2 regions of the Candidatus Pelagibacter sp. HIMB1611 genome follow, and region 2 is predicted to be linked to the other one. Evidence: riboswitches for the same ligand, from Rfam matches in the RefSeq annotation. Region 2 holds a riboswitch; the other holds the start of a gene.
What was found. Region 2 has a riboswitch for S-adenosylmethionine ahead of ACTTAS_RS04270 (homocysteine S-methyltransferase family protein). Riboswitches for the same ligand answer to the same signal wherever they lie in the genome.

Region 1: linked by a shared signal. The riboswitch ahead of ACTTAS_RS02550 (O-acetylhomoserine aminocarboxypropyltransferase/cysteine synthase family protein) and the one ahead of ACTTAS_RS04270 (homocysteine S-methyltransferase family protein) in region 2 are both predicted to bind S-adenosylmethionine.

Annotation. Positions count from the first base shown of each region.
Region 1 covers NZ_JBNAJM010000001.1:451,400-462,862, forward strand. Annotated here, with positions in the region: gene thiL (thiamine-phosphate kinase) at 1-573, shown strand, start outside; gene ACTTAS_RS02500 (sodium-translocating pyrophosphatase) at 650-2,755, shown strand; gene bamE (outer membrane protein assembly factor BamE domain-containing protein) at 2,742-3,224, opposite strand; gene ACTTAS_RS02510 (ubiquinol-cytochrome C chaperone family protein) at 3,223-3,690, shown strand; gene rpmF (50S ribosomal protein L32) at 3,693-3,875, shown strand; gene plsX (phosphate acyltransferase PlsX) at 3,889-4,890, shown strand; gene ACTTAS_RS02525 (HU family DNA-binding protein) at 4,891-5,190, shown strand; gene ACTTAS_RS02530 (MerR family transcriptional regulator) at 5,183-5,545, shown strand; gene ACTTAS_RS02535 (50S ribosomal protein L33) at 5,546-5,737, shown strand; gene ACTTAS_RS02540 (chorismate mutase) at 5,739-6,029, opposite strand; gene ACTTAS_RS02545 (COX15/CtaA family protein) at 6,118-7,098, shown strand; gene ACTTAS_RS02550 (O-acetylhomoserine aminocarboxypropyltransferase/cysteine synthase family protein) at 7,126-8,454, opposite strand; SAM riboswitch class V at 8,457-8,523, opposite strand; gene rplM (50S ribosomal protein L13) at 8,665-9,123, shown strand; gene rpsI (30S ribosomal protein S9) at 9,125-9,562, shown strand; gene argC (N-acetyl-gamma-glutamyl-phosphate reductase) at 9,596-10,618, shown strand; gene ACTTAS_RS02570 (hypothetical protein) at 10,615-10,839, shown strand; gene ACTTAS_RS02575 (homoserine dehydrogenase) at 10,836-11,463, shown strand, end outside.
Region 2 covers NZ_JBNAJM010000001.1:753,237-764,699, reverse strand. Annotated here, with positions in the region: gene ACTTAS_RS04310 (aminotransferase class V-fold PLP-dependent enzyme) at 1-771, shown strand, start outside; gene sufU (Fe-S cluster assembly sulfur transfer protein SufU) at 768-1,232, shown strand; gene ACTTAS_RS04300 (SUF system Fe-S cluster assembly protein) at 1,235-1,534, shown strand; gene ACTTAS_RS04295 (HesB/IscA family protein) at 1,534-1,866, shown strand; gene ACTTAS_RS04290 (hypothetical protein) at 1,939-2,109, shown strand; gene glnA (type I glutamate--ammonia ligase) at 2,117-3,523, opposite strand; gene ACTTAS_RS04280 (YbaK/EbsC family protein) at 3,664-4,146, shown strand; gene ACTTAS_RS04275 (DMT family transporter) at 4,143-5,024, shown strand; gene ACTTAS_RS04270 (homocysteine S-methyltransferase family protein) at 5,017-5,922, opposite strand; SAM riboswitch class V at 5,930-5,992, opposite strand; gene ACTTAS_RS04265 (putative 2OG-Fe(II) oxygenase) at 6,084-6,674, opposite strand; gene ACTTAS_RS04260 (sulfite exporter TauE/SafE family protein) at 6,711-7,457, opposite strand; gene ACTTAS_RS04255 (molybdenum cofactor synthesis domain-containing protein) at 7,473-7,973, shown strand; gene ACTTAS_RS04250 (YqaA family protein) at 7,954-8,370, opposite strand; gene ACTTAS_RS04245 (DUF1244 domain-containing protein) at 8,392-8,637, opposite strand; gene ACTTAS_RS04240 (sulfite oxidase heme-binding subunit YedZ) at 8,630-9,214, opposite strand; gene msrP (protein-methionine-sulfoxide reductase catalytic subunit MsrP) at 9,214-10,119, opposite strand; gene ACTTAS_RS04230 (molybdopterin synthase catalytic subunit) at 10,106-10,558, opposite strand; gene ACTTAS_RS04225 (molybdopterin biosynthesis protein MoeD) at 10,558-10,827, opposite strand; gene moaC (cyclic pyranopterin monophosphate synthase MoaC) at 10,833-11,378, opposite strand; gene moaA (GTP 3',8-cyclase MoaA) at 11,380-11,463, opposite strand, start outside.

The DNA of each region.
Region 1 (11,463 bases), 300 kb from region 2:
ACTTCAGTAGGATATTCAAAAAAAATAATCTTCAGAAATCAATCTAATGTAAATAATGATATATATGTTACAGGAAATTTAGGTGATAGTTTTATTGGACTTCAAGTTTTAAAAAATAAAATTAAGTTGAATAAATCTAAAACTAAGTATTTTATAAATAAATATTATATGCCAGATATCCAAAATAAGTTTTCTAAAAATTTACTTTCTCTAGCAACTAGTTCTATGGATATATCCGATGGTTTGATCACTGACTTAAACAAACTAATAAATAAGCAAAATGTTTCTTATAAAATTTATGAAAAATTTATTCCTGTATCAAGAAATCTTACCAATCTTATCAATAGTAAGAATTTAAAAAAAATTGATCTAGTTTCTAATGGAGATGATTATCAAATTTTGTTTACTGCTAAACCAAACAATGCCAGAATCATAAATAAATTAAGTAAATCTCTCGGTGTAAAAATTTCTAAAATAGGAACTATTTTATCTGGTAAAAACAAGTCTTTAATTTTAGATAAAAAAGGCAGAGAAATCGCCAAAAATGTAAGTGGTTATGTCCACCAATTTTGAAGTTAATTATTGTCTTTTTTGACTTTTTTTGTATTGTCCGGGCTTAAAAAATTAACAACCAACAACTAAGGGTTATATGAACGCAACTGTCGAAACTATCTTATTATACACAATCGGAGCTGGTTTTTTATCTATTGTTTATGGATTTTTAACTGGAAAAAACATTTTAAATTCAAGCGCAGGAAATGCAAAAATGCAGGATATTGCTTCAGCTATTCAAATCGGAGCAAAAGCTTATCTAGCAAGACAATACAAAACAATTGCAATTGTTGGTGCAGCTGTTCTTGTAATTGTTAGCATTGCATTTAGTCCATTAGTTGGTCTTGGTTATTTAATAGGTGCATCATTATCTGGTATTGCAGGATATGTTGGTATGTTAGTTTCTGTAGAAGCTAATGTTAGAACTGCTGAAGCTTCAAGAAAAGGTCTAGCTCAAGGTCTTTCAGTGGCATTCAAATCTGGAGCTGTAACAGGTATGTTGGTTGCTGGTTTAGCATTGTTGGCAATAGCAGTTTATTATTTTTTATTATTGAAATTTGAAGTAGATGAAAGAGAAATAGTGAATGCTTTAGTTGCTTTAGGGTTTGGTGCGTCTTTAATTTCAATTTTTGCAAGATTAGGCGGAGGTATTTTTACTAAGGGTGCAGATGTTGGAGCTGACCTTGTTGGTAAGGTTGAAGCTGGTATTCCTGAGGATGATCCAAGAAATCCTGCTGTAATTGCTGACAACGTTGGAGACAACGTTGGTGATTGTGCTGGAATGGCAGCAGATTTATTTGAAACATATGCCGTGACTATTGTTGCAACTATGGTTTTATCATCAATTTTTTTTGTAGGTGATCTTAATATGATGATTTATCCTCTTACAATTGGTGCTGCTTGTTTATTAACATCTATTATAGGTACATTCTTTGTTAAACTTGGAAAAGATAACAATGTGATGAACGCGTTATACAAAGGATTTATTGTATCAGCTGTTGCATCATTAGCTATTCTATGGCCTGTAACTGATCATGTAATTGGTTTTACAAATGAATACACCGTTAATGGAAATACATTTAATGGAATGGATTTATATTACTGTGGAGTAATTGGTTTAGTTATTACTGGTTTGTTAATCTGGATTACAGAATATTACACAGGAACAAGTTATAGACCTGTTAAATCTGTAGCTTTATCATCAACAACTGGTCACGGAACTAACGTTATCCAAGGTTTAGCTGTGTCAATGGAAGCGACAGCAATACCAGCCTTAATTATTGTTGCTGGTATCTTAATTACAAACTCTATTGCTGGTCTATTTGGTATTGCAATTGCTGTAACAACAATGCTTGCATTAGCTGGAATGGTTGTAGCTTTAGATGCTTACGGTCCAGTTACTGATAATGCTGGAGGGATAGCTGAAATGTCTAACTTGGATAAAAAAGTTAGAAAAACGACTGATGCTTTAGATGCTGTTGGTAACACTACTAAAGCTGTTACAAAAGGATATGCAATTGGTTCTGCTGGTTTAGGTGCACTAGTTTTATTTGCAGCTTACACTGAAGATATCAAACATTTTTCTAAAGAAGCAGGCTCTGCATTAGAAGGTATCGTTGTAACTTTTGATTTATCAAATCCTTATGTTGTTGTTGGGTTATTAATTGGTGGAATGTTGCCTTACTTATTTGGATCTATGGGAATGCAAGCTGTTGGAAGAGCAGGTGGTGCCGTTGTTGTAGAAGTTAGAAGACAGTTTAAAAAATTTCCAGGTATCATGAAAAGAAAACAAAAACCTGATTATGCAAAATTAGTTGACTTGTTGACTGTTGCTGCGATTAAAGAAATGATAATTCCATCATTATTACCAGTACTATCACCTGTAGTTTTATATTTTATAATTCTATCAATAGGTGGTCAGGTAGCTGCCTTAGCTGCTGTTGGAGCTATGCTTTTAGGAGTTATTATCACAGGACTTTTTGTGGCTGTTTCTATGACTGCTGGTGGTGGTGCATGGGATAATGCTAAGAAGTATATTGAAGATGGAAATCATGGTGGAAAAGGTTCAGAAGCTCATAAAGCTGCTGTAACAGGTGATACTGTTGGAGATCCATACAAAGATACAGCAGGACCAGCAGTTAACCCAATGATTAAAATTACAAATATTGTAGCTTTATTATTGTTAGCTGTTATCGCTGGCTAATTTCTTTACGTTTTTTGGCCCTCTTCCCTAGAGGGTCATTTAATTTTTGTCTCATACTAGACATAAAGGAATAAACAAAAGAGTTTTTAGTAATACCCGATTCTGTTGTATTCTCTGATATTTTTATTTTCTCCATGTCATTTAAATTATAAAAATTTTTTTTTTTTAATATTCCATAATTATCAATTTCTAAAACTAACACATCATTTTTAAAAATTTTCATCTGACCAAAATTACTTAACTTCGATTGTGTTTGTTTTCTTTCAATATAAATCCATACATCATTATCAAATTTACTGGTTGTAGAAGGGTTTCCTAAAATTTTTGTAATATCGTTCTTGTTACTTTTGTTAATAATTAGATTGACTTGTTTTTTTTCTAACGATGGTACACCATGATGTTTTACTACAGGATTTAGAGAACAATTTGAGAGTATTAAAAATAAAAAAAATATATATAATTTATTCATGAGCAATAAGTATATATATATTTATAATAATTTAATTAATTTCACTAGAAATAAAGATTTATATAAGGATTTAAACAGGGAAGATAGTTTTTCTGATAGATTAACTTTGTTTTTGCTTCATTTTTCATTTTTTCTAAAAAATTATAAAAATGAAGAAAATAAAAAAATCTTACAAGAAATTTATGATTTTAACTTCAGACAATTAGAATTGAGTATTAGAGAAATAGGGTATGGAGATCAGTCTATAAACAAAAAAATGAAAGATTATATCAATTTGTTTCATTCCATGGTTTCGGAAATTCATTTTTGGGATAATTTATCTCAAACTGATAAAATTGAAAAATTATCAATATTTTTAGCTGATTTTAATAATATTGCTGATTTACTTAAATATTTTGAGGAATTTAACTTAAATTTATCAAAAAAAACTTTGAATTCTTATTTAAAAAGTGTAAGTAACCCGTAATTATGGCTGTACCAAAACGAAAACAAACCCCTTCCAGAACTGGAATGAGAAGGGCACAAACAATGAAATTTTCAACTAAAAATATAGTTGAGGATAAAAAATCTGGTGAATATAGGCTTTCTCATCATCTTGATTTAAAAACCGGTATGTATAAGGGTAGACAAGTTTTAGACCCAAAAGAATAGTATATTAAGTTTAATGTCTGAAAAAATTAAAATTGCAGTTGATGCAATGGGTGGTGATGGTTCACCAAAAAAAGTCATTGATGGTATTGTTTACAACCACCAATCAAATAAAAACATTTTTTACAAAATATTTGGAGATAAAAATAAAATTTCTCCATTAATTGAAAATAAAATTAATAAAGAGTTCTATGAAATTTTTCATACACAGAATGCAATTAAAAGTACGGACAGTCCTTTAGAAGGTGCAAAAAGAGGAAAAGACACAAGTATGTGGCTTGCTATTCAGAGTGTTAAGGAAAAGCAGGCTGATATAGTTATATCTGCTGGTAATACTGGCGCTTTATTAGTTGTATCAAAATTAAATCTTAAAATGATTGAAAATATAGACAAACCAGCTTTGTCTGCGCTTTGGCCAAATAAAAAAGGTATGAGTGTTGTATTAGATCTTGGAGCTAATATTGAGTGTAGTTCAAAAAATTTAAGTGATTTTTCTTCTATGGGAGCTGCTCTTTATAATTCATTATATCCAAATGAAATAGCCAATGTTGCTTTGTTGAATATTGGTTCAGAAGAATTAAAGGGTAACGAAGTAATAAAAGAAACATATCAAATTCTTAATGACAAAAAACCTGAAAATTTTAATTTTTCTGGATACATTGAAGGTAATCACATAATGGATGGTGAAGTTGATGTAATTGTATCTGATGGATTTACTGGAAATGTAGCATTAAAAACAGCTGAAGGGACAGCAAATTTTATTACAAGTGAATTAAAAAAAGCGATGACTGGAAATTGGATAGGAAAACTATCTTCTCTTTTAAACATTTCAAATTTAAAAAAATTTAAAAAAAGATTAGATCCAAGACTGTATAATGGTGCAATTTTTATAGGTTTAGACTCTCCTGTAGTAAAAAGTCATGGTGGTACTGATTACGTTGGTTTTGCTAACTCATTAGATGTTTGTCATAGAATTGTTAAAGGTAATTTGATAGAAAAGATTAAACAGAATCTTTAAATGAGAATAAATTTAACTAAAAAAGATTTAGTTAATTTAGTTTATATGCAACTAGGTTTTTCTAAACAGATTTCAGAAAATCTAATTGATGATTTTTTATCAACAATTGTTTCCAATATTAAATCTGAAAAAAAGCTAAAATTATCTAAATTTGGAACTTTTTCTATTAGACAAAAAAAAAGTAGAATTGGTAGAAACCCAAAAACTAAGGAAACTAAAGTAATAACTAGTAGGGATGTTGTTTTATTTAAACCTTCAAAAGAATTTAAAGAGTTTATAAATCTTAAAGATTATGGATAAAGCTGATCAAGCTTATAAAACTATTGGTGAGGTTGCTAAAATTTTAGACTTAAAAGTCAATAAGAAGGGTTCTTTGCCTACTCACATAATAAGATTTTGGGAAACACAGTTTAAACAAATCAAGCCAAAAATTCTTAATTCTAATAGAAGATATTACGATGAAAAAAATATTGATCTTCTTAAGAAGATTAAATATTTGCTAAAAGATCAAGGAATGACAATTAATGGAGTTAAAAAGATCCTTGATAATGAAGATACTTTAAAGCTTGACGAAATGGCAGATAAATCTATAAAAGCTGAAAAATTAAAAAATAAGTTAACCAAAATATCAAATATTTTAAAAACACTAAAATAGATGGCAAAAAAAACACACGTAAAAGTTAGAATGGTACCTGAAGCTAAACCAGATAGTCCTTACTTTTATTATGTAAAAAAACCTGCAGGTGGCGAAAAAGCTAAAATAAAATTATCTGCAAAAAAATACAATCCTGATACTAGAAAACACGAAATGTTTGTGGAGAAAAAGCTTCCACCACATAGTAAATAAATTATTTTTTTTTAAAATTTCTTCTTTCGTAATCAATATAAGACCAAATCATATTTTTCCAAATGCGATTAGTTATTTTTGGATCTATGCCTTGTTTTAAGGATTTTGCTTTAATTTTTTTTAAAATAAAATTAATTCTTTTCTTATCTACGATTTCTTTTTTAAATTCTTTTAGCTTTAAAACTTCCTCGACTAGTTTTGTTCTATATTTTATAAGTGATAACAGTTTATTATCTAATTTATCTAGCTTAACTCTTATTAAATCTAGTTTTTTTTTATTATTTGGCGACATTTAATTTATTGGAATACTTAATAATTATTATATTTATCTGAGCATGTACAGTGAGAATAATCATTTAAATAATCAACTTAAATTGTGGATGCTGTCATTATTAGTTTTAGTTTCTTTAATAATATTGGTTGGAGGTTTAACAAGATTAACTGACTCCGGTCTATCAATTACTACTTGGGAATTATTTGTTGGTTTTTTTCCTCCTTTTACAGATGATAAATGGTTGGAATACTTTAGTTTATATAAAACAATTCCGGAATATAGCCAACAAAACTTCAATATGACTCTTGATGAATTCAAAGTAATATTCTGGTGGGAGTGGGGACACAGGCAGTTAGGGAGAATAATTGGTTTAACTGTATTGCTCCCAATGGTTTATTTTTCAGTAAAACATGGAGTTTGGATTATAAAAAAATATGGACTCATTTTTTTACTGGTTTGTTTTCAAGGATTTTTAGGTTGGTACATGGTATCAAGTGGATTAGTTGAAAGAATTGATGTCAGCCATTATAGACTAGCAATACATTTGGTAACAGCATTTATCATTTTATCAATTGTATATTGGCAATTTTTAAAGTTATCATCCTCATCAAATCAAACAATTTCAATTAATCTTTTTGTAGTAAAAATTTTTTTAGTTTTATTATTTTTGCAACTAATTATAGGTGCTTTTGTATCTGGTATGGATGCTGGTAAAATCTATAACACTTGGCCATTGATGGGAGTTAATTATTTTCCAGATGATAGTAGTTTTAAAGAGTTTTTGAATTTAAAAGTTTTTGATAATCCCTCTATTGTTCAATTTATGCATAGAAATTTAGCATACTTAATTATTGTCTTTTATGTCTTAATCTTCTTTAAGGTAATTAACACTGGAAACAAAAAATTATACAAACCTATTACTGTAATTGGTTTGACTTTAGCATTTCAAATTTTTCTTGGTGTGATAACTATTTTATCTGGAGTAAAAATGTTATTTGCATCTTTACACCAGATAAATTCTATTTTGATAATACTTTCAACTTTGTATTTTTTATTTATTTCAAAATACAAAAAACAGATTAATTAATTTCTATTTGTAGACATATAAATAAAATTAACTAACTGCTTTTAAATTACCTTTTGATGATTTGTCTAAAGCTTGATCTAAATCATCAATGATATCATCAATATGTTCTAAACCAATACAAAGTCTAACATATCCTGGAGTTACACCTGAAGCAGCTAATTCATCCTCATTTAATTGACTGTGAGTAGTAGTTGCTGGGTGTATTGCTAAACTTCTAGCATCACCTATATTTGCAACGTGATAAAACATTTTTAAAGCCTCAATGAACTTTTTACCAGCTTCGATACCACCAGCTAATTCAATACCAACTAAAGCTCCATTACCATTTTTCAGATATTTTTTTGCTCGACTTGATATCTCTTCATTATGTTCAGTGGAATAAATTACTCTCTCAACAGCTTTATGATTTTTTAAGTACTCTACAACTTTTGCAGCATTATCACAGTGTTGTTTCATTCTTAAAGCAACTGTTTCAAGTCCTTGTATAACACCAAATGCATTATCCGGAGAAAGCGCTGATCCTAAATCTCTTAACAAGGTCACTCTAGCTCTTACTGCAAAAGCAACATTTGCACCTGTTAATTCGGGCACAGCTTTACCCCAAACAACACCTCCATAACTTGCATCAGGTTCATTAAATAGTGGTTGTCTTTTTGGATCTGCTGTCCAATCAAAATTTCCACCATCTACTAGTGCACCTCCAACTACTGTTCCATGACCTGCTATATATTTTGTTAAAGAATAAACAACCACAGCTGCACCATGTTCAATTGGTTTACAAATTACAGGAGCTGCAGTGTTATCCAAAATTAATGGAATGTTATATTTTCTACCAATATCTGAAACCTCTTTAATTGGAAAAACTCTTAAATATGGGTTTGGTAATGTTTCTCCATAAAAAGCTCTAGTTTTATCGTCTATTGCTTTTTCAAAGTTTTTTGGATCAGATGGATCTGCATATCTCACTTCTATACCAAGTTTACTTAAAGTATGCGTAAATAAAGAAACTGTTCCACCATAAAGATCTGTTGAACTAACAATATTGTCTCCAGCTTGAGCAACGTTTAATATTGCAAAAGTAGAAGCGGTTTGCCCAGATGCTACAGTTAAACTTGCAAGACCACCTTCAAGCGCAGCGATTCTCTTTTCCAACACATCGTTAGTTGGATTCATTATTCGTGTATAGATGTTTCCAAACTCTTTTAACGCAAATAAATTAGCTGCATGTTCAGTGTTATTAAATTGATACGAGGTTGTTCTATAAATTGGAACTGCTACTGAATTTGTAGCTGGATCACTTCTGTAGTCTCCACCATGTATCGCAATAGTTTCTGGATTATTTCTTTTTGTACTCATTTTTACTCCTTTTTTAGTGCTTTTGCTTTATGCAAGGCGCACAATATAGTTCAAATGCCTACCGATTATAATTTTATGAAAATTCCATTTTAGCAGTTTTATGCCCGCAATAGGATCAAATCGGCAATTGATAAATAGCATATTAGTTATGTTTTACAAGCTAAATATAAAATTGACTTTGAATAATTTAATAGTATTAATCCTCGCACAATGACAAAATTCACAAAAAAAGATCAAGTTACATCATCTTGGTATGAGATAGATGCAAAAAATGCAGTTGTCGGAAGATTAGCGACCGTTGTATCTAATATTATTAGAGGTAAAAATAAGACTACTTATACACCTCACATGGATGATGGAGATTTTGTTGTAGTAAAAAATATCGAACAAGCAAAATTTACTGGTAAGAAGTTTCAAAATAAAAAGTACTATAGACATACAGGACATCCTGGTGGAATTAAAGTTACTACACCAGAAAAACTTCATGAAAAAAAACCTGGAGAAACTTTGAAACTAGCAGTTAAAAGAATGTTACCAGGTGGTGTTTTGGGTAGAAAACAATTAACAAAATTAAAAATTTATTCAGGAAGTGAACATCCTCATGCTGCACAAAATCCAAAAGTTATTGAATTAGATAAACTAAACAATAAAAACATTGCAAGAAACTAATATGGAAAACGTACAATCAAACACTAAAACTCCAAAATTAAAGTTAGATTTTAAAGATAGTAAGTACGCGACAGGTAGAAGAAAAACTTCAATAGCGAAAGTTTGGTTAAAAAAAGGTTCTGGTAAAATTTATGTAAATGGCAAATTATATAATGAATATTTTGCTGATGAAATTCACAAAATGCAAATTACAAGACCTTTTGAGATTATAAATCAAGCTACAGATTATGATGTTAGATGTAGCGTAAAAGGTGGTGGACCTACAGGTCAAGCTGGAGCAATGGTTCATGGTATTTCTAAAGCTTTGGTTCTCTTTGATGAAAATTTAAAAACAACATTGAAAACTGAAAAGCTCACAACCAGAGACTCTAGAGCTGTTGAGAGAAAAAAACCTGGTAGAAGAAAAGCTAGAAGAAGCTTCCAGTTTTCTAAAAGATAATTTTTTTTACAATTTAAACTGCTATAATAAAAAATGCCTAAGCTTAATGCATTAGTTGCCGGATCCACAGGATATATTGGTGTTCAATTAATCAAGTTATTAATTAACCACAAATATATTAATATTAAATATCTATGTGGAAATTCATCTGTTGGAAAAAATATTTCTTATTATGATAAATCTCTATCAAAAAAAAAATTACCTAAAATCATAAAATTTAATCCTAAATTGTTAAATAGTATCGATGTTGTCTTTACAGCTCTACCAAATGGTGAAGCTCAAGATATAGCAAAAAAACTTAACGATAATATTACTCTAATTGATTTAGCAGCAGATTTTAGATTAAAAAAAGCTAATGATTATTTAAAATGGTATAAACAAAAACATCGAGCTCCAAAATTACAGAAGAAAAGCATTTATTGTTTACCCGAAATAAATCGTGATGAATTAAAAAATCACAATATTATTTCATGTCCAGGATGTTATCCAACATCAATATTATTACCTCTTGTTCCGTTAATTAAAAAAAAATTAGTTAAATTAGACAATATAATTATTGATTCAAAATCTGGATATTCTGGTGCCGGTAGAGGAGTTCATAAAAAATATAAAGATAAGAATTTATACGAGTCTTTAAGTGCTTATGGCGTTGGTTTTCATAGACATAATTCTGAAATTCATCAATTTTTAAGTAAATTTACAAATAAAAATTTTCAATTTAGTTTTACTCCACATTTATCTCCAATGTTTAGAGGTATATTAAGTACAATTTATTTAGATTTAGAAAAAAATGTTAATCAATCAAAAATCATCAAAACACTTGAGATGTCTTATAAGGGTGAAAATTTTGTTAAAATATTAGACTCTGATAAACTCTTGAGCACAAATGATGTTATAAATACAAACAATTGCTTTATCACAGTGTGTAAATCAAAATATAAAAACAAAATAATCATTATTTCTGCAATAGACAATTTAATAAAAGGCGGAGCAGGTCAGGCTGTACAAAATTTAAATAATAAATTTAATTTTCCTGAAAGAACTGCTTTAAAATGAAATACTTATTAATTATTTTTCTAATTTTTTTATGTAATTGCTCTTTAAATAAAGATTCTCAGTATTGGACAGAACATCCAGCTGAAAATAAAAAAAATCAAAAAAAAATAACTGAAATACTTAAAAAGTCAGACGATATAACAAAAATGACATTAGAAGAATATGAGATTTATATAGATGACTATACTAAAAAAAGTAAATATCCAGATATAAGCAAATGAATAATATAGTAAATGTTGCAGTTGTTGGACTTGGTCAAGTTGGTAATTATTTATTCAATGAACTAATTGCTAAAAAAAAAGATATTGAACTTAAAACAGGCAAAAGAGTTAACGTAGTAGCTATTTCCGCAAAAAATATAAATAAAAAAAGAAAATATAAAATTAATAGAAAAATTTTTTATAAAAACCCTTTTGATATTTTTAAAAAAGAAAAAGTTGATATATTATTTGAAGTAATTGGACAATCTGATGGGGTTTCTAAAAAATTAGTTGAAACTGCTTTAAAGAATAAAATTCATGTAATTACTCCAAATAAAGCTTTAATTTCAAAACACGGAAATAATTTAGCAAAACTAGCTGAAAAAAATAATGTCAATTTAGAATTCGAAGCATCTGTTGCTGGTGGGATACCAATATTGAGATCTATTAAAGAAGGATTAGCTACTAATAAATTATCTAAAGTTTATGGAATTTTAAATGGTACTTCAAATTATATATTATCAGAGATGGAAAATTCTGAGCAAAATTTTGTAGATGTTTTGAAAAAAGCTCAACTGCTTGGATATGCAGAACCAGGTAATCCAAAATTAGATTTAAATGGTTTTGATGCATTTGCAAAAGTGA
Region 2 (11,463 bases):
ACACTAGAAGAAATTGAAAAGAAAATTACTCCTAATACAAAAGTTATTTCAATTACTCATTTATCAAATGTGACTGGAGCAATATTACCAGTAAAAGAAATTACTGATTTAGCACATTCAAAAGGAATAATAGTTGTCGTAGATGGCTGCCAAGGAGCTCCTCATTTAAAGCTAGATATGCAAGACTTAGATTGTGATTTTTATGCAATTTCTTGTCATAAAATGTACGGCCCTACAGGATTAGGGGTTCTTTATGGTAAGAAAAAGTGGTTGGATGAACTTCCTCCTTACCAAGGTGGTGGTGGAATGATTAGAGAGGTTAAAAAAGATAGAATTACCTATGGTGATTTACCTAATAAATATGAAGCTGGAACCATGGCTACAGCGCAAGTTATTGCTTTTGATCAATCAATTAAATTTCTGGAGAGCGTAGGTATTGAAAATGTTATGAAACATGAAGCAGAATTAGTTGAGTATGGCCAAGAATTATTAAAAAAAAATAATTCAGTAAAATTAATTGGAAATCCAAAAAATAAAGGTGGAGTTTTGTCTTTCACTTTAGAAGGTGTGCATCCTCATGACATTGCAACAATTTTAGATGAAGATGGAGTTGCAATAAGAGCAGGTCATCATTGCTGTCAAATTTTACATGACAAACTTAATATACCAGCGAGCGCTCGAGCTTCCGTTGGAATATATAACACTAAAGAAGATTTAGATAAACTTAATGATGCAATAAATAACTGTAAGAAAATATTTAATTTAAAATGAATTTAAAAGAATTATATCAAGAAATAATTTTAGAGCATGGAAAAAATCCAAGAAATCTTCGTAAGACAGAAGATTTTAATAAAGATGCCAAAGGAAACAATCCACTGTGTGGTGATAACGTTCATGTATATTTAAAATTAAATGGTCAAAGAATTGTAGAAGATATTTCATTTGAAGGTAGTGGTTGTGCCATTTCTATGGCTTCTGCATCAATAATGACTGATTTAATTAAAGGCAAAAATGAAAATGAAGCAAAAGAGATTGTTGAAGATTTTTTGGGGATGATTAAAGAAAATCCTGAGCTTAAATCAGAAAATCTTAATGAAGATGAAAAAACAAAACTAATGTGCTTATCTGGAGTAAAACAATATCCAATGAGAGTAAAGTGTGCCACACTATCTTGGCATACGCTAGTCTCAGCTTTTGATAATAAAACTGATGAGGTTAAAACAGAAAATTAATTATGTCGAAAAAAGATCAAATTATTGAAGAAATTAGAAAAATTTACGATCCTGAGTTACCAGTGAATATTTATGAACTAGGTTTGATTTATGATATTAAAGTTGAGGATGATAAATTTGCAAAAATTAAAATGACTTTGACCACTCCTAATTGTCCAGTTGCTGAAAGTTTACCTAAAGAAGTTAAAGATGGTGCAATGCAAGTTGAGGGTATTGAGGACGTTGATCTTGAATTAGTTTGGGACCCACCTTGGAATAAGGACATGATGTCAGAAGCTGCAAAACTGGAGTTAAATTTATAATGAATCCAATTATTAAATTAAGTGACAATGCTGCGGAAAGAATTAAAGAAATTATGTCTAATGCAGAAAAAGATTCTTTAGGTGTAAGGGTTTCAGTTAAATCAGGAGGTTGTGCTGGTATGTCTTACGTCATGGAGTATACCAAAGAAGTAAATCCAAATGATGAAATCATTGAGGAGAAAGGTGTAAAAGTATTTGTTGATTCTGCAGCTATTATGTATTTGCTTGGAACAGAAATGGATTACAAAAAAGAAGAGCTATCTTCTTCGTTTGTTTTCAATAATCCCAACGAAACAGAGAGATGTGGTTGCGGAGAATCCTTTAAAATCTAGCAAAAGTAGAATATTCCCATTTAACGCATATCAGTATTGCGTAATATGCATACCTAGTATATATATTTAGGTATGAACAAATTTGAATTTAAAAATCTTGTTAAAAACCTAAAAGATACAATTAAAGAAAGAACATTCTTTAAAGATTTACGTAAAGAAGTTGAGACCGGTGCAAACGGTACTCAAGATTACGTTGTTAAAAAAGGTATTAACAAAGATACAATTGCAACAACCAAACAGTAATTAAATATTAACTACTGTAATACATCTCAAACTCTACAGGATGAGGTGCGTGTTCAAATTTATGAATTTCCTCAAACTTAAGAGCTATATAAGCATCGATTTGGTCGTCAGTAAATACACCACCTTGAGTTAAAAACTCTCTATCTTTATCTAAACTTTCCATTGCTTCTCTTAAAGATCCACAAACAGTTGGTATGGCTTTTACTTCTTCTGGTGGTAATTCATATAAATCTTTATCAAAAGACTCACCTGGATGTATTTTGTTTTTAATTCCATCAATACCAGCCATTAGCATTGCTGCAAATGTTAGGTAAGGATTACCTGCTGCATCTGGAAATCTAATTTCACATCTCGCACCTTTTTTACTTAGAGTAATTGGAATTCTACATGATGCCGATCTGTTTCTTGCAGAGTAAGCTAATAATACTGGAGCTTCAAAACCAGGGATTAATCTTTTGTAACTATTTGTTGTAGAGTTAGCAAAAGCATTAATCGCTTTAGCATGTTTTAAAATTCCACCAATATAGTGTAATGCAGTTTCTGAAAGTCCTGCATATGCTTCACCTGAAAATACAGGAGTATCACCTTTCCAAATAGATTGGTGAATATGCATACCTGAACCATTATCACCTGCAACTGGTTTTGGCATGAAAGTTGCAGTTTTCCCAAATGAATGTGTTACCATTTGAACTACATACTTATAAAGTTGAACATTATCTGCTTGGTCAACTAAAGTTCCAAAATACATACCAAGTTCGTGTTGACTTGGAGCAACTTCATGGTGGTGTTTTTCAACTTTAATACCAACTTCTTTTAAATTTTTTAAATATTCACCACGCATATCTTGCTCACTATCAACAGGTGGCACAGGGAAATAACCTCCTTTGATTTGAGGTCTATGACCCATATTTCCATTTTCATATTCTTTACCTGAATTATATGGACCTTCTTTACTATCTATTTTAAATCCACTTTCATTCATATCATTTTTAATTCTTACATCATCGAAAACAAAAAATTCTGGCTCAGGTCCAAAAAACGCTTTATCACCAATACCTGAAGCTTTTAAATATTCCTCTGCTTTTTTTGCAACTCCTCTTGGATCTCTTTCGTAAGGATCTTTTTTGATTGCATCTAAAATATCACAGAACAAAACTACAGTATTATGAGACGTGAAAGGATCCATGAACATTCTTGCAGTATCAGGTTTTAAAATCATGTCAGATTCGTTAATTGCTTTCCATCCAGCAATAGATGAACCATCAAAAAATACTCCCTCATTAAGCATGTCGGCATCCACTATTGATGCATCCATAGTTAAATGTTGAAGTTTTCCTCTTGGATCAGTAAATCTTAAATCTACAAATTCTGCTTCTTTTTCTTTAATATATTTTAAAACGTTTTCTGCACTCATTTTGTCTCCTATGTAATTTTGATGGAGCCTAATTAGCAAAAAAAAGTTAAAAAATAATGCTTATTTAATAAATAACACCTATGCATTTTTTACATAAGTAGTGTATCTACTCAATCAAATTAAGGAATTTAATAAATTCAATGGAATCAATACTAAATAAAGAACCGGTAAAAAGGGCAGAAAAAGCTCTTAAATCATTCGATCAAAATTTAAATGTTATCTTATTAGAAAAAACAGCAAGAACAGCCAATGATGCTGCTACAGCTTTGGGTTGCAACGTTGGTGCCATTGTTAAAAGTTTACTTTTTAGGGCAGGTGACAATTATATATTAAGTTTAGTATCTGGAGACAAACGTTGCTCATTAAATAAATTAAAAAAAATTCTCAATGAAAAAGACGTGTCTATGGCATCTCCTGAAGCCGTTAAAGAAAATACTGGATATACAATTGGTGGAGTGTCTCCAGTAGGGCACTTGAAGCGATGTAAAATCTTTATTGATAAAAATCTTGAGAGATTCCCTGATATATTTGGAGCAGCTGGACATCCAAATGCTGTTTTCAAAATAAATTATAATAAGTTAATTGAAATAACAAACGGAACACCAGAAGATATTATTGAATGAGAGAACCAAAACTAATTGATTATAGTTTATTAACGTTGCTAGCATTAATTTGGGCATCTGCTTTTTTTAATATTAAAATTGCAACCTATTCATTTGGACCTGTTACGATTGCATTTCTAAGAGTTTTTTTTGGTTCAATTCCAGTTCTACTACTTTGCTTTTACAAACAAATTAAAATCGAGGCATTTTCAAAAGATTGGTATTGGTTTGCAATGATTGGATTTATAAATTTAGTAGCTCCATTTTTTTTAATAGCATATGGAGTTAAATCTGTTCAAAGTAACTTGGCAGCAATTTTAATGTCATCAACTTCACTTAGCTCAGTAGTATTAGGACATTTTTACACCAAAAATGAAAAATTTAATTTAATTAGAACAACAGGAGTTCTAATTGGATTTTCAGGAATAGTTTATTTATTTTCAGATAATTTATTAATTAATGAAAATAACTTTACTTCAGCATTATTAATTTTGTTAGGTGCTACTTGTTATGTAATTGGAGGTCTTTTAACATTAAAAATAAGTAAGAAAAAAAATGAAAATGTAACCAGTTCAATTTTGATTTGGGCTACTATTATATTATTACCTTTAGTATGTTTGATTGAACAACCTTGGAAAACTGTTCCAAGATTAGATTCTACTATTTCAGTTATTTATCTTGGGTTGGTATCTACTGGAATTGCTTGGTTATTGAGATTTAGAATTTTAATTAACAATGGTTTAATTTTTCAATCTCAAGTATCTTATTTAATTCCAATATTTGGTACTATTTTAAGTTATATCTTTTTAAAAGAATTAATAACAACGAAAGTTATAATTTCATTGATAGCAGTTGCTACAGGTATCTATTTTGTAAGAAAAGGTACAAAATTTAAATAGTGTTTTTTATTGCCTCTATATGTGAAGGCCTAGTTTCACAACATCCTCCAAGAATAGTTGCTCCATTTTCTTTAAATTTTTTTGCAAAAATTGATATTTTTTCAGGATCTAAATCTTTTCTTTGACCTAAAAAACTATTGGGGTTAGATCCATCATTCTCTTTATATTGAGAAGTATAACCACCTTTTGGTTTAGTTGTGACAAATCCGTTTAATTTGAAACCAAATGGAACTTTAAGTTTTTGAATTTCATCTAAATTATTCTCATAATTTTCAGGCGAAACACATGCTAGAATTACTCCTAGGCAATTTTCGGTAACTATTGAATTAATTTCAGAAATTTTTTCTCCACTTGGTAAAGAGTTTCCCTCAGAAATATGAACCCCAACTAAGTATGGTTTATTAAATTTTTTAATAGCTTCTATTCCACATCTAATTTCTTTGATACTGCTCCATACATCAAAATAGAAAAAATCTACTGAAGGGTTTAGTATTTCTGCTAATTCCGAATGATCCTTTGTGATTTCTTTTTCACTTCTCTTGTCTTCTTCATATGTCAAATCTTGAGGCGGGAGTCCTCCTGCAATCTTAATGTGTGGATTATTTAATTTAGCTTTTTGTGCAATTTCACAGGCTTTTTGATTTAAGAATTTAAATTGATCTTCTATTCCATTTTCTCTCAATCTTTTTCTTCTCGTTGTAAAAGTTGTAGTTACAATTACATCAGCTCCAGATTTAATAAAATCATTATGAATATTAAGTATTAAGTTGTGGTATTTTTCCTCAATTAAAGCATTTGCACTCCACAAAGTTCCTTTGGGTTCCATACCTCTGGCCAATAATTCTTGACCCATTCCACCATCTAAAATTTTTGTTGTTTTAAAAAAATCTTTATTCATTTTATCCTCACTTTTTTAGTGCTTAAGCTACATGCAGGTGCACAATATAGTTCAACTACCTTGCTAATTAGATCTATTGGGAATTTCCATTTTAGCAGTTTATGCCCGCAATAGGATTAAATCGGCAATTACGTTTATATAATATTATTAAAGTTTGTAAATTATTTATTAAAAATTATTTTAGCATTGAAAGAAAACGATCTTCTTTCTTCTTCAATATTAAAGGGGTAGGCTGTATGCATTAAGTAGTTTGGAAATATTAAAAGATCGCCTGTTTTTGGTATCAAATTAAAAATACTTTTTGAAAGAAAAGCTTTTTGTCCATTTATAAAATCAATTGTTCCATTGGTTTTTATTTTTTTATTTTTAACATTTTTATTTTTTGTCATATGTTTTGGAATTTTTAAATAACCAACACCTGATAAATCTCCTTCATGATAATGTATAGGATTATACTCATTTTTGTATTGGCTAACGACCCATAGGTTTAAAATTTTAATTTCTTTAATTTTTTTAATATTTTCTTTGTTTAGAAAAATTTTAATATTTTTTATTAATTCTTTTTCCAAATTTTTTTTTATAAAACTTTTAGAAATTTGAACTTCTTTTCTAATTTGACTTGCTAGTTTTGGACTATAATCATTTGATTTTGAGAAGATTTTTGTATCAACTTCCTTGTTAATTTTTTCTAAAAATTTTTTAGAAATTTTAGATTTTCCTATTGAAGGCCCAAATGGTTTAAAATTTTTCATGAGAGATTAAATATATCAAAAAATAATTAATTCAACTTATGCAATAAGTGTTATGCCCATCCTTATAGCAACAAAAATTACTAAGAATGCAGTCATCAGAGCTAATATTTTGTTAGATAGGAATTTTATATTTAAAAAACTTCCAATTTGACCACCAATTAAGACAGCAATAAATAGTGGCCAGTAATTTAAAAATTCGTTGAAGACTATATCCTTTGTTAATTGTCCACCTATACCAAAAATTGAATTTACTAAAATAAATAAGGATGCAGTACTTGTTATATGTTTTGGAAGCCCTGCTTTCATCAAAAATAAAATAGGACTTAAAAATATCCCACCACCAATACCAACCAAACCAGATATAAAACCAATTATTGATCCTATTAATATTGATAAAACTATGGGTATTTTTTTAATTTCAATTTTTTGTTTGTTAAAGGATTTGCTTTCAATAAGTAAAAAAACACCAGCTGATATTAAAATAAAGAAAAGTAAAATTTCAAATAAATTTTTGTCAATAGAGATCGATGCTCCTATAAAAGCAAGAGGTATAGAACCAATTAAATAAGGATAAAGTAAATTAAAATTAGTATTCTTTGATTTTAAAAAATTTATAGAATTTCCAGAAACTACAATAATATTACAAATCAAAGCTAAAATTGGAAAAATATAGTAAGGGACATCCCAAATTAAAAGTAATGCAAGATAAGTAGAGCCACCACCAAATCCTATACTTGAATATAATACTGCAGTTATAAAAAAAAATATTGTAAGTATAATCATTAAAAAAATTTATTTATGATTGTAAATATAGCTTTACTAACTGTAACAGATACAAGAACAATTGATAACGATAAATCTGGTGCGATCTTGGTTGAAAAAATTAAAGAGGCCAATCATCAATTAATTGACAGAAAAATTTGTAAAGATAATAAAGCAGATATAGTTAAAATTCTAAAAGACTGGACTAATCATAAAGATATTGATGTTATTATTACAACTGGTGGCACAGGTTTAACTGGAAGAGATATTACACCCGAAGCTGTTGATGAAATAGCAGATAAACATATTCCAGGATTTGGCGAAGTTTTTAGGACTATTAGTTTAAAAACAGTTGGTACGTCTTCAATTCAATCTAGAGCTTGTGCAGTTCTATCAAATGGTAAATACATATTTGCCTTACCAGGATCCTCAGGTGGAGTAACAGATGCTTGGGACGGTATCCTTAAACATCAATTAGATATTAATCATAAACCTTGTAATTTTGTTGAATTGTTTCCTAGACTAAAAGAGAAATAAAAAAATATCTCATTATTTTTCCAAAACTCACAAGCAATAAAAAAATTAAAAATTTAATTCTCATCGTTCCAGCAATAAAAGTAATAGGGTCACCAATAATTGGTACCCACGCAAATAACAAAGACCATTTACCATACTTTATAAACCACCTGGATGATCTATCAATTTGTGTGTTAGTAAAAGGAAACCATTTTTTATCTTGAAATTTCAAGAAATAAATTCCTAGAAACCAATTGAAAATAGATCCTAAAATATTTCCAAAACTTGCAAAAAATATTAACAAAAATTTGTTATAAGTTTCTGATAACAGATAAGTTGCTAATATAGCCTCAGATGAAAAAGGAAGTATTGTTGCAGCTAAAAATGAAACAATAAATAGACTTAAATAGGCAAACATTAACTAGAATTGAATAGAAAGTTACTTCTGGTATTTTTCTTTCCATTCAGAGTAGGGCATTCCATAAATATGCTGCCTTGCATCAGGATCTGATATTTCTACTCCTTTTTTTTCAGCTTCTTCTCTATACCATCTAGACAAACAATTTCTGCAAAATCCAGCTAAATTCATTAAATCAATGTTTTGAACATCTTTTCTTTCATCTAAATGTTTCATTAATCTTTCAAGTGTAGCTGATTGAATTTCTTTTTTTAGATTATCATCCATAATTTACGTTCCTATTTTTAATTTTAATTCTTAAAGCAAGTAAAACAAGTATTATTACCAAATATACTAGTGGTCTAAAAAAAATTGTTTTAGATAACCATATATAATGAAGAGCTCCAAATATCGCTATTACGTAAATTAATCTGTGTAATTTTTTCCAATTGTTTTTAAGCAACTTCATCATCATTTGAGAAGATGTAATTGCCAATGGAAGTAGTAATACCCATGCTGCAAATCCAATAAAGATGTATTTTTTTTTCAGAACATCATCAATTATCGGCTGTAAATTAAATCTATAATCTATACCTACGTAAGTAAGGAGATGAAGAGATGCATAAAAAAAAACAAACAATCCCAACATTCTTCTAAAACTTATCCAAATATTTAAATTAGTTAGCCTTTTAAGTGGCGTCATACTTAATGTTAGACAGATAAATATTAAAGTCCACTCTCCAGTAAAATGAGTAATTTCTTTTACAGGTTCTGGCCCAAGTTTATTGAAGTATATTTTGTAAAAAATTAATAAAAAAGGAATTGTACTTAAAATAAATACACCTGGTTTAAAATATTTTCTCATTAAAAATATTTTTTTAGATCCATCCCTGTATATAAATTTGCAACTTCATCTCCATAACCATTAAACATGAGCGTTTTTACTCTTGGCACCCAAATATCTTTACCAATTATTCTTTCTGTTGCTTGAGACCATCTAGGATGATCTACATTAGGATTAACATTAGAGTAAAATCCATATTCTCGTGGAGATGCCCACATCCATGATGAAGTCGGCATTTTTTCTACAAATTTTATCTTAACAATTGCTTTTGCACTTTTGAAACCATACTTCCAAGGGATAAATATTCTCAGAGGCGCCCCATTTTGATTTGGAAGCTTTTTACCATACAAACCTGTTACAACTGTAGTTAAAGGGTGCATTGCTTCATCTATTCTTAATCCTTCTTTATAAGGCCAGTTCAAAACTGGATATCTTTGACCTTTCATTTGTTCAGGATCATAAACACTTTCAAATTCAACATACTTTGCTTTGCTAGTTGGATTTACTTTTGACAATAATTTACTTAGCGAAAAACCCATCCATGGAATAACCATTGACCATCCTTCCACACATCTTAATCTGTATATTCTTTCTTCAGAGACAAACGTTTCGGTTATTTCTTCCATAGAAATTTTGATAGGTTTTTCAACTTCTCCTTCAATACTTAGTGTCCATGGTGATGTTTTAAAATTTTGTGAATTAACATAAGGATCACTCTTTGAAGTACCAAACTCATAATAATTATTATAAGTTGTTATATCTTTAAAACTTGTAAGTTCATTTCTATCATCAGCTTGAGATTGACTTGCAAAAGGAATTGTGGCTAAAGCTAAAGAACTTGCTCCATACCCAAGAGATTTAACAAAAGATCTTCTATTTTTATAAATTTTCTCTGGTGTTATTTCTGAATACTTAATTTTTTTCATGAATAATAGGATTTCCTTTTAACCAATCACTTTGATTATTTGTGTAATGTTCTTTTTTCCATATAGGAGACCTTTTTTTAATTTCTTCAATTATATATCTTGATAGTACATAAGCCTCATCTCTATGCTTGCACGCAACTGCTATAATAATACTAATTTCGCCTAAGTTTAAGTAACCTTTGGCATGTTCAATAAAAACACTCTTATTCTTTATGTTTAGTTTTTCTTCTGCCTCACTATAAATTTCTTCAAAACTTTTTATTACCAAAGCATCATGGCTATCATATGTAATACCTAAAACACTTTTATTATTATTTTGATTACGAACTGTGCCACTAAAAATTAATGAAGCTCCAAAATCATTGGATGCTATAAATTTTTCAGCATCAATTAATGATAATTTTTTAACTTTACTATCTACAATGTCAGTATGAAGCATTAACCTCCTCCAATTGGAGGTATGATACCAATTTTTTCATTATTTGTGATTTTATAATTGTCGCTAACAATATTATTTTTTTCCGAACAAAAAGCTGAAGAGTTAATGATTTTTATATAATTTTCATTTCCATTAAATTTCTGATCTACATATTGAATTATTTTATTCCTTATATCCTTGATTGTTGTTTTTTGACCTAGATCTAGTTCTAATAAATTTTGGTCATTAAAATCTCTTGCGGCTCCAAACAACTCAATTTTAACTTTCATAAATTTTAGAAAAAATCTTTTAAAAAATTTGGAAGTCCATCTGGATTTTTCCATAATCCAGTTTTTCCACCTTCTTTAATTAATAATTTTACATTATCTATTTTTAGATGAGGATTTACAATTTTGCTTAAATCGTAAATTGTAATCAGAGCTGCATTTACACCCATTATTGCTTCCATCTCCACACCTGTTTTGGCATAAGCGGAAACCACACAGTATACTTCTAGTGAACTATCTTCTTCATTCATTATGATTTTAGTAGCCGTATGATCTATTGGAAGAGGATGACACAAAGGTATTAATTCACTTGTTTTTTTAACACCTAATACTGCAGAAACTTCTGCTAAAGTAATTGGATCACCCTTAGGCATCTTTTTATTTTTAATAAGTTCGAATACCTCTTTGCCAACATAAATTTTTCCTGATGCCAAAGCTCTACGGAATGTTTCTTTTTTTTCAGAAACATCAATCATTTTAAATGAATTTTTTTCAAAAATTTCCTTTGCCCAGTTTTTTAAATCGTTATTAGTTACAATCTTTAAATTTTTCATTTTATCCACCTGTTGTTGATAGATTTTTTGTTAATCCTGTATCTCCTATTTCAAGATAGTGAGATTCTTTTTTATAATTTAATTG